DNA from 2 places in the Paenibacillus sp. FSL F4-0122 genome. Region 1 is predicted to be linked to the other one. Evidence: predicted binding sites of a transcription regulator. Region 1 holds the regulator's gene; the other holds the start of a gene.
What was found. The regulator LexA, encoded in region 1, represses DNA repair genes until DNA is damaged. The targets are predictions, from matches to a motif close to CGAACATATGTTCG.

Region 2: the regulator LexA is predicted to act here: its motif matches at 2,192-2,205, upstream of recA (recombinase RecA).

The regions. Positions count from the first base shown of each region.
Region 1 is NZ_JBBODI010000001.1:5,511,469-5,516,262, forward strand. It holds gene MHH49_RS24025 (hypothetical protein) at 1-245, opposite strand, end outside; gene MHH49_RS24030 (hypothetical protein) at 465-845, opposite strand; gene MHH49_RS24035 (L,D-transpeptidase) at 998-1,336, opposite strand; gene lexA (transcriptional repressor LexA) at 1,514-2,140, opposite strand; gene MHH49_RS24045 (LysM peptidoglycan-binding domain-containing protein) at 2,392-2,805, shown strand; gene MHH49_RS24050 (DUF896 domain-containing protein) at 2,915-3,118, shown strand; gene MHH49_RS24055 (hypothetical protein) at 3,174-3,695, shown strand; gene MHH49_RS24060 (HAD family hydrolase) at 3,730-4,515, shown strand; gene MHH49_RS24065 (FixH family protein) at 4,778-4,794, shown strand, end outside.
Region 2 is NZ_JBBODI010000001.1:5,239,822-5,244,615, forward strand. It holds gene pgsA (CDP-diacylglycerol--glycerol-3-phosphate 3-phosphatidyltransferase) at 1-579, shown strand, start outside; gene MHH49_RS22905 (competence/damage-inducible protein A) at 688-1,974, shown strand; gene recA (recombinase RecA) at 2,275-3,339, shown strand; gene MHH49_RS22915 (regulatory protein RecX) at 3,450-4,175, shown strand; gene rny (ribonuclease Y) at 4,492-4,794, shown strand, end outside.

The sequences.
Region 1 (4,794 bases):
TTTTTGTTGTTCTTCGGATTTCTGGTGCCTATTGCTAATTTTTTATTAGGTTCGTTAAGTGCGATCAAGTGAGATTGATTGGGGGGAATGAATGTTTTGGTGAAAATGATGTTAAAGGATGCAGCCGCATTAACTAGCATAGAAATATCAGATGAAGTGGATAGCGTTTTCAATTTTATAATGGCGGCACTTAGAATTAAAACAACTCCTAAAATAGCAAATAAGTACACTAAGATAATCAGCATATAATCACCTCCCAGTTATCTCATTAGACTCAAATTGTTGCTTATTGAAAGATATGCCTGAATGATCCCCACTAGTATCTTTTAAAAGGGAAATTCGTGGAATTATAGGATCGGCTTCGGAATTAGCCCAAAAAAAGCACCCGGAGAAACCTGCCGATTCTGCAAATGGCGCAAAATTGGGGGTTGCTGCAAGGGTGCTTTTTAAGGTAAGTATGTAACCTATAGAAAATTGAAGGCAGTGATATGATCGGTATAAACAATCAGCTGTTTGTATTCGATCGGAGTCCCATAACTAGCATAAGGTCTTACAGTAACGTCATTGAGGACAACAAAGTTATAGCTGAAATTTTTATCAGGGTGTTCTGCTCCCAAATAAGATATGTATTCGTCTACTATTACATCATCCATCAAAGATTTTAAATCAAATACATCCTCTTTGTTGGAGACGGCTGGAGAGACGATTCCCTGAATGCTGCCAAAAGAGGTGAGCAAATTCACTTTTTTTCCACTAGCTTGTTCATCATTTAAAAGTAAACCGGACAGCTTACCCAGTGCATCGACTTTAAAATCGACGAGGGTTCTAATTTTTGAGTTATTCAAAACTAAACACATCCTTTTCAATTTGCAATCCTGTTAACAATATTCGACATATAATCACCAAACTCCTAGTATGCTAATGAAAAAATACTTACTTATGTAATGACCCCCATTCTGTATATGGTGATTTGGGGGCTGTGACGTCCTCAGCGAATTCAATTCCTTATCGTTACTCGTGTTCCTATAGGGACGATAGCTGCGAGTGTTAACACATCCTCGTTGTACATCCGGATACAGCCGTGGGATACCTCTTTCCCAATGGAGGAAGGATCATTCGTTCCATGAATCCCGTAGTGTGGTTTAGACAGTCCCATCCAAAAGGCACCAAAGGGACCGCCTGGATTGGGTTGTTTGTTAATAATCGTGAATTCTCCCACTGGGGATTGGGTTAACATCTTACCAATGCCGACAGGGAAACCTCTAATCACAATATCATTGTCCAGAAGATATAACATTCGTTGGGTCAGATCTACAATAATTCGGTAATTTGGCATTATGCACAACACTCCTTTCTAATTAGGATATGAGCAGAACGCCTAAACGGTTATTCATAGAAAATGCCCATTTTAGCGAACGAGAACAAATGTTCGTTAGTGGTTGAGAAAGCAAAATACACAGAAAAAAGGCTGTTCCGCATTTGCGGAACAGCCTTTTATGGTAGGAGTGCATACTTAGTGGATATCTCGAAACAATCCGATGACTCTTCCGAGAATAGTTACGCGATTAAGGCGAAGAGGCTCATAAGCTGGATTCTCCGGCTGAAGCCGTATATGATCACGTTCCTTGTAAAAGGTCTTAACGGTTGCTTCATCTTCTTCAGTCATGGCTACAACGATATCTCCGTTGTCCGCTGTTTGTTGTTGGCGAACAATTACATAATCACCATTCATAATGCCAGCATCCACCATACTATCACCCATAACTGACAGCATAAATACTTTGTTGTCACCTACATAGTGAGTAGGAAGTGGGAAGTAGTCCTCGATATTCTCTGTAGCAGTGATAGGTACCCCGGCGGTAACTTTACCTACGACAGGAATCCGTGAGATGGTCTGGGCGAATTGGTGAACATTCTCTGAATCCTCTTGGCCTAGTAATTCTATTGCACGTGGCTTCGTTGGATCTCGACGAATAAGTCCCTTCTTCTCAAGCCGGTCCAAATGACCGTGAACTGTGGAGCTGGAAGCAAGGCCAACAGCTTCTCCAATTTCCCGGACGGAAGGTGGATAACCCTTGCTGCGGACTTCGCTTCGTATAAATTCCAGGATCGCCAGCTGGCGACTTGAAATCTTTGACATTGGAATCAACCCCATATAGTAATGTTTGGGAAAATTATAACATAGAACTACCGTTCGCACAAACATAAGTTCTAACTATTATAAATATTAATCTGCTAGAGTTAAAAAATGGTAGACAAATGATAATAAAATGTACCACTTGAGTCTCTCGAAAAAAAGAGAACAATTGTTCTGAAATAGTATTGAACAAAACACATGTTCGTGTTATTATGAATTCGAAAGTAAGAACAAGTGTTTGGAGGATGATAATTATGCTAAAATACAGTACATATCGCAGCATCTACGATAAGGCCCCAGTGGTTGAATCTTTAGGACATAATGACGTTGCCCGTAATTCCGCTAAGGTGAAAGAGATAACGGAACGTTTGCTAGGAGGGATGATTTCGTTGTTCCGTCAGGACTTCTTTATTAAGTTAATATTGATTATCGTGCTAGTATTTTCTGGCCTAACAGTAGTGGGAAGTGTATTTGCAGGATCGACGACTATAATGAAGGAAGAGAAGCGGATTGTGGTTGAACGTGGAGATACACTATGGAGTATTGCCCTTAAGAATAAACCGGCTGATATGAAGACAGTTGTTTATATAGAAGGAATTAAACGTTCAAGTGGGATTAAGAGTAGTCAAATTAACGCTGGAGACATACTTACTTTACCTATTTATTAATTTTCTGAGAACATAATAGAATGACCAGTAGAGCTTGCAGGGAGTAGACCTTGACAAGCTCTTTTTCTCATGGCAGAGTTAGAATTAATTTATAGGGGGAGGGAAAGTATTGAATATTGATGAGTTGGTCGCGCGAATTAACGAATTGGCACGCAAACAGAAGAGCGTAGGCCTTAATCAAGAGGAAGTGGCGGAACGCGCCAAGCTTCGTGAAATTTACCTGGGGAATATCCGCAATAACTTCCGAGCACAATTAAATACTATTGAAGTAGTAGATAACGATGAGCATGAACAAGGTAACAAGGGGCTTTAACATTAGCTCGCTGTTCCTTTTCATAGATATTTCAGGATGACTAGGGGGAACGCACATGGCCCGTTCTTGGGAAAGAATGGTTCAACGCAACACACAGCAAATCAACAAGCAAAGAAAGAAACAAGGCAAGGATACGATTTATGCCTCTAAATCTCCTACCCAGAATGCCGAAGTCTTTAAAGGTCGCAACATTGCATTTCCGGTAGTGTTAGTGATACTTGGCACTATGTTTTGGGTAGTTGGTTCTATTGATCAGGCCAAAGGAAACGGCATGCTGGCTAATTGGTTGGGAGTAGTACTGTACTATTTGCTGGCAGCGCTATTGTTCTTCCGTCGTCCGTACTTGAAGGTGGAAAAAGCAAGACTGTCTACTATTAAATTCAATCGCGAACGCGGGCTTCCAGCTGCAGATATTGAGAAAATCACCCTTTCGCGTGGAGCTGTAGTCATTAAGCACAAAGGGAAACGTACGAAATGGATTTTCACAAGACTTATGAATCGCTATGATACTAATGCGATGAGTACACGATTAGAAGCATTTGCTAAAGCTCACAACATTGAAGTAGTTCACGAATAGAACTAGACCAGTTAAAGGGAGAGGGAGACCTGTAATGCCAATTTCTGCTGTACTATTTGACCTTGATGATACATTGCTGTGGGATGATCGGAGCGTCGAAGAAGCATTTCGTTCTGCTTGTGAAGCCGCCGGGGATACGATTGATCCACAAGAACTAGAAGTTGCAGTTCGTAAGGAAGCAAGTAGCTTGTATGAATCTTATGAGACGTTCCCATTTACAAAGATGATCGGAATTAATCCATATGAAGCACTCTGGGCTAACTTTACGGCAGGTGAACAGCCAGAATTCCGTCAATTGGAGCAGCTTGCACCGGTTTATCGTAAAGAGTCTTGGCGTCGCGGACTTGCAACCTTAGGGGTGGAAGACGAAGCACTAGCTGAGACCTTGGCAACTAAATTCGCAGCAGAGCGCAGAAAACGTCCATACATCTATGAAGAAACAATGCATGTACTGGAGCAGTTACGGGGTCAAGTGAAGCTTTTGCTACTTACGAACGGTTGTCCTGCACTGCAACAAGAAAAACTAGATGGTGTGCCAGAGTTAATTCCTTTCTTTGATCATATTGTGATTTCCGGAAGCTTTGGTAAAGGCAAACCGGATAAGGAAATTTTCCTGCATGCTTTAGAGCTTCTTGATGTAACTCCTGAGCAAGCGGTTATGGTCGGCGATAAGCTTACAACGGATATCCGTGGGGGGCTGGCAGCAGGGTTGACCACGGTCTGGATTAATAGAAAAGGTAGAGCACCTAGTCTTGATATTCATCCGGATCATGAAATCAATCACCTTGAGGAGCTTCTTCCACTAGTTCAATCCTTGTAAGATATACAGAGCTATTAGCTCCAACATAAAGACTTTATAAAAGCAGCGAGTTTCTGAGATCCTAAGAAACTCGCTGCTTTTCTGTACATACATACTAACATAAGGATTTCATTAGATTTTTAAGTAAATGATTTAAGTCACAAGTCTAATGCGGAATTGATGCAAAATACTGAAAAACCAATAATAATGTGTATAATAGATGGAGATGTATAACATGAATTGGTAGATTTTTATTATTCGATAATGATTGGGAGGGCTCCAAATGATGAGATCGAAGAA
Region 2 (4,794 bases), 270 kb from region 1:
CCCAACCGCATCACGCTAGCTCGTATTTGCCTGATCCCGATTATGATGTTTTTTTTACTGGTGGATTTCAGTTTTTATCCAGAACCGATACATTGGGGCTCGTTTCAGCTATCTGTTAATCATTTGGTAGCAGCTGTAATCTTTTTGCTTGCGGCCAGCACGGATGGAATAGACGGCTACATTGCTAGGAAATATAATATGGTCACCAATCTCGGTAAACTCCTTGATCCACTTGCGGACAAACTGCTGGTATCTGCAGTTCTGATTTCACTTGTGGAGCTGGGCAGATGCGATTCATGGATTGCTATTGTAATCATCAGTCGTGAGTTTGCAGTCACCGGACTTCGCCAGATTGCATTGCTAGAGGGAAAAGTGGTTGCCGCCAGCAAATGGGGCAAGATAAAGACGGTTGTACAAATTGTTGCGATCTCACTGCTGTTGTTGAATAATTTCCCATTTCAATTTGTCAGTATTCCTGTAGACGATATTGCTATTTGGGCCGCAGCGCTGATCACTATTTATTCTGGAATTGATTATTTTGTGAAGAATAAGGATCTGCTACAGCTGCATAATGCGTAAGAATGTAAGCTGGACATACAAGGAAGGGTAATAGGTGAAGCACCTATTACCTTTTTTGAAATCTAAAAGCAGTGTACCTACATTATAACTAGGAGGCGAAAGCCAGGTATGAAAGCGGAGATTATTGCAGTAGGGACAGAGCTTTTGCTCGGTCAAATCGTGAATAGTAATGCCCAGTTTTTGTCTATAGAGCTAGCTGCCATCGGGATCGATGTATACTTTCAAACTGTTGTCGGTGATAACAGCAGCCGCCTGCAGCAAGCCATCGAGATCGCTCAGAGTCGGGCCGACGTTATTATCTTTACAGGCGGAATTGGCCCCACTGAGGATGATCTGACTAAAGACGCACTGGCTGCATCGCTAGGTAGAACGCTCCACATTGATCGTTTGGCGATGGATCATGTACAACGTTTCTTTGATGATCGTAAGATCGTTATGACCGAAAATAACCGCAAACAGGCACTTATAATTGAAGGAACTACACCGTTGCCGAATGAAATCGGTCTTGCGGTTGGGATTGCTTTTGAGCATGAGAAGAAACATTATATTGTGCTTCCAGGTCCACCTCGTGAGATGAAACCGATGTTCGTAGATAAAGCAGTACCGTGGCTACAGCAGCACGCCTTGACGAACGAAACACCGCTTTATTCAAAAATGCTCAAATTTGCCGGCATCGGAGAATCACTGCTGGAGGACAAGCTCATTGAGCTGATTCGCAGTCAGACTGATCCAACGATTGCTCCGTATGCCAAAGAGGGAGAGGTAACTGTTCGTATTTCGACAAAGGCCCCTTCTGAGCATGAAGCTACAAAAAAGCTGGAGATACTGGAACAACAAATCAAGGAGATTTTGCCGGAACATTTGTATGCGAACATTGATGTGCCGCTAGAGCAATTGATAGTGGATTGGATGGCGGATGCCGGCCTGACCTTAAGTGCGGCAGAGAGCTGCACCGGAGGTTTGCTGATGGAGAGTATAACAAATATTCCAGGCAGTGCTTCGATGTTTGCCGGCGGAATCGTCTGCTATTCAAATGACTTAAAGAAAAAGCTGCTGAATGTGCCAAGTGCTTATTTGGAGGGACCCAATGCCCCTGGAGCCGTAAGCCGAGAAGTTGCCGAGGTGTTGGCTGACCAAGTGAGAATGATTGCAGACAGCGATTTCGGCTTATCTGTTACAGGTGTAGCTGGACCGGGTTATTCTGAACGAAAGCCTGTTGGACTTGTATTTATCGGCTTGGCTGAACGGGGACGTAAGACAGAGGTTTATGAGCTTAATCTTAAAGGTACGCGGGAAAATATCCGCTTACGAACAGTTAAGGCTTTGCTGTATCGTCTCTGGCGGAGACTTGAGGAACGCAAGGTGGAGACACCTCTTGAGGGTTCAGACTTGTAATGGGAGATTAGCCCAGTTATAATAAACACATACGGAAGAACCGTGGCACTGAGATTTCTTTGCTGCGGTTTTTTGTATATTTGCAGAGATTTTGATCACGATGCTTTCTCATGATCATAAGTCGTTGATGTCCGGTGAAGTGGAGAATTTAATTAACTTCTATCTCCGGAGGGAGGCTTACAATAAAAGGGATAAATAACGCCCAAGACAAAAAAAACGAATGTATGTTCGAAAAAAAGCTTGGCAAGACCTTAAAAACACGTTATTATATTACTATAAACAGTGAAGGAAGTGGTCTGATTGTCAGATCGTCGTGCAGCGCTTGATATGGCGCTTCGTCAAATAGAAAAACAATTTGGTAAAGGTTCGGTAATGAAACTGGGAGAATCCACGCATATGCAAGTGGAAGTTGTACCTAGCGGATCTTTGGCACTTGATATTGCGTTAGGTATAGGCGGACTTCCAAAGGGACGTATTATTGAAGTATACGGACCGGAATCTTCAGGTAAAACAACAGTTGCTCTTCATGCTATTGCAGAAGTGCAAAGACAAGGCGGACAAGCTGCTTTTATCGATGCCGAGCATGCGCTTGATCCGAAATATGCACGTAACTTGGGCGTAAATATCGATGAATTGCTGCTTTCTCAGCCAGATACGGGTGAACAAGCGCTGGAAATCGCCGAAGCACTTGTTCGTAGTGGAGCCGTTGACATTATTGTCGTTGACTCCGTTGCTGCTTTGGTACCTAAGGCTGAAATTGAAGGCGATATGGGTGATTCCCACGTCGGACTGCAAGCTCGCTTGATGTCTCAAGCACTTCGTAAGCTTTCTGGTGCCATTAGCAAATCGAATACGATTGCTATCTTTATCAACCAGCTTCGTGAGAAGATCGGTGTTATGTTCGGTAACCCTGAGACAACTCCGGGTGGTCGTGCATTGAAATTCTACTCCTCTGTACGTTTAGATGTACGTCGCGTAGAGAGCATCAAGATGGGCAACGATGTGGTTGGTAACCGTACTAAGATCAAGATTGTGAAGAATAAAGTAGCCCCTCCATTTAAACAGGCTGATGTTGATATCATGTATGGTGAAGGGATTTCCAAAGAGGGAAGTCTTGTAGATATCGGTACTGAAATGGATATCGTGAATAAGAGTGGTGCATGGTATTCCTACGAAGGCGAGCGTCTCGGTCAAGGTCGTGAGAATGCTAAGCAGTTTTTGAAGGAACATCAGGATATTGCCCTTATTATTGAGAATAAGATCCGTGAAGCAAGTAATTTATCCACTATTGTTGCTGCGCCGAATAATGATGAGATTGTTGCAGAGCAAGAGGAAGAAGAAAAATTGCTCCTCGAAATCGAATAGTATATTAAACAATAGGACGCCCTGTGATTGATTGTTGCAGGGTGTCTTTTCTTAACAAGTATTGAAAGTAAGACGATAACTGATCTATTGCTATGAGGTGACAAACAACTATGGTAATACAACTGGATTTTGAAGCAGAAGAACAAGATGAGCAGGTGTTATCTGATTTTCCTGAAGGAGAACTCTTAGAGATCACTAAAGTAGAACGTCAAAAGAAATCTGACCACCGTTATATCATACATTTCGGAGCATATAACATGACTGTGCACGAGGACGTCATGATTAAATATCGAATGATTACTGGTAATTCTTTTATGAAGGCTGATTTGGAAGAAATTGTTGTAGCTGATGAGCGTCAACGAGCTTATGTGGAAGGCCTCCGTTATCTTGAACGTAAACCACGCACCGCTATGGAAATGACTCGCCGTTTACGCCAGAAGGAAATAGGAGAGACTATTATTGCGGAAGTGGTGCAGCGGCTGCAGCAGGAAAGATTTCTTGATGACCCTTTATATGCTAAGCAATGGGCGGAGCAACGAATAGCGAACCAGCGGAAAGGGAAGATGTGGATTCGACAAGAGCTACGTGAGAAGGGGATTGACAAAACCCTTATATCGGAAGCTTTGGAGAATATTACTCCTGAACAAGAGCTGGAGAGTGCACTCGAAACAGGGCGCAAGAAATGGAATCTCATCCGTGGAGACGCTTCAGATAAGCGAAGAAAGACTGGAGCCTTCCTTATGCGCCGTGGATTCTCGGGCGATATGGTTCGCCAAGTGATCAATACTTTACTTGCGGAAGACAATTATGAAGGTGAAGATGAGGAGTTTTACTAGAATCACTGATTCTCTTGACATTAATGCGTATATCGACTCTCTTGACAATGTCTTTTTATAAATAATAAAATATAACATGAATCGGCATAAAATTAGAATCCTTTTTCCTTCCCAAAAAGGAGACTGTTTTAAACGGTTCACGTACAACTCATATGAAATGTAATCGCCGGATAAGGCGGGCAGTGTGCATGTGCAGCATGTGCAGTATGGCAATCGGTTGTTTACCGGTTTTTTGTATGGTGATGAACGGATAGTTAAACAACTGCACAATTCCCAGGGATATACCTTGGAGAGGAACCAACGAGGAGGTGAACAGATGCTGGAATCATGGATCTGGGTCATTATCGTTCTCGTTGTAGCTGCAATATTCTTTGGGTTCGGTTATTTTATTCGTAAATCCCTTGCAGAAGCTAAAATCCAAAGCGCAGAAAGAGAAGCCGTTGTCATCGTTGAGAATGCGAAGAAGGACGCTGAGGCGCTGAAGAAAGAAACAGTATTGGAAGCTAAGGACGAAGTCCATAGAATCCGTACTGAAGCTGAGAAAGAAACTCGTGAACGTCGGAATGAAATCCAACGCCAAGAGAGACGTTTGCTGCAAAAGGAAGAATCTCTGGATAAA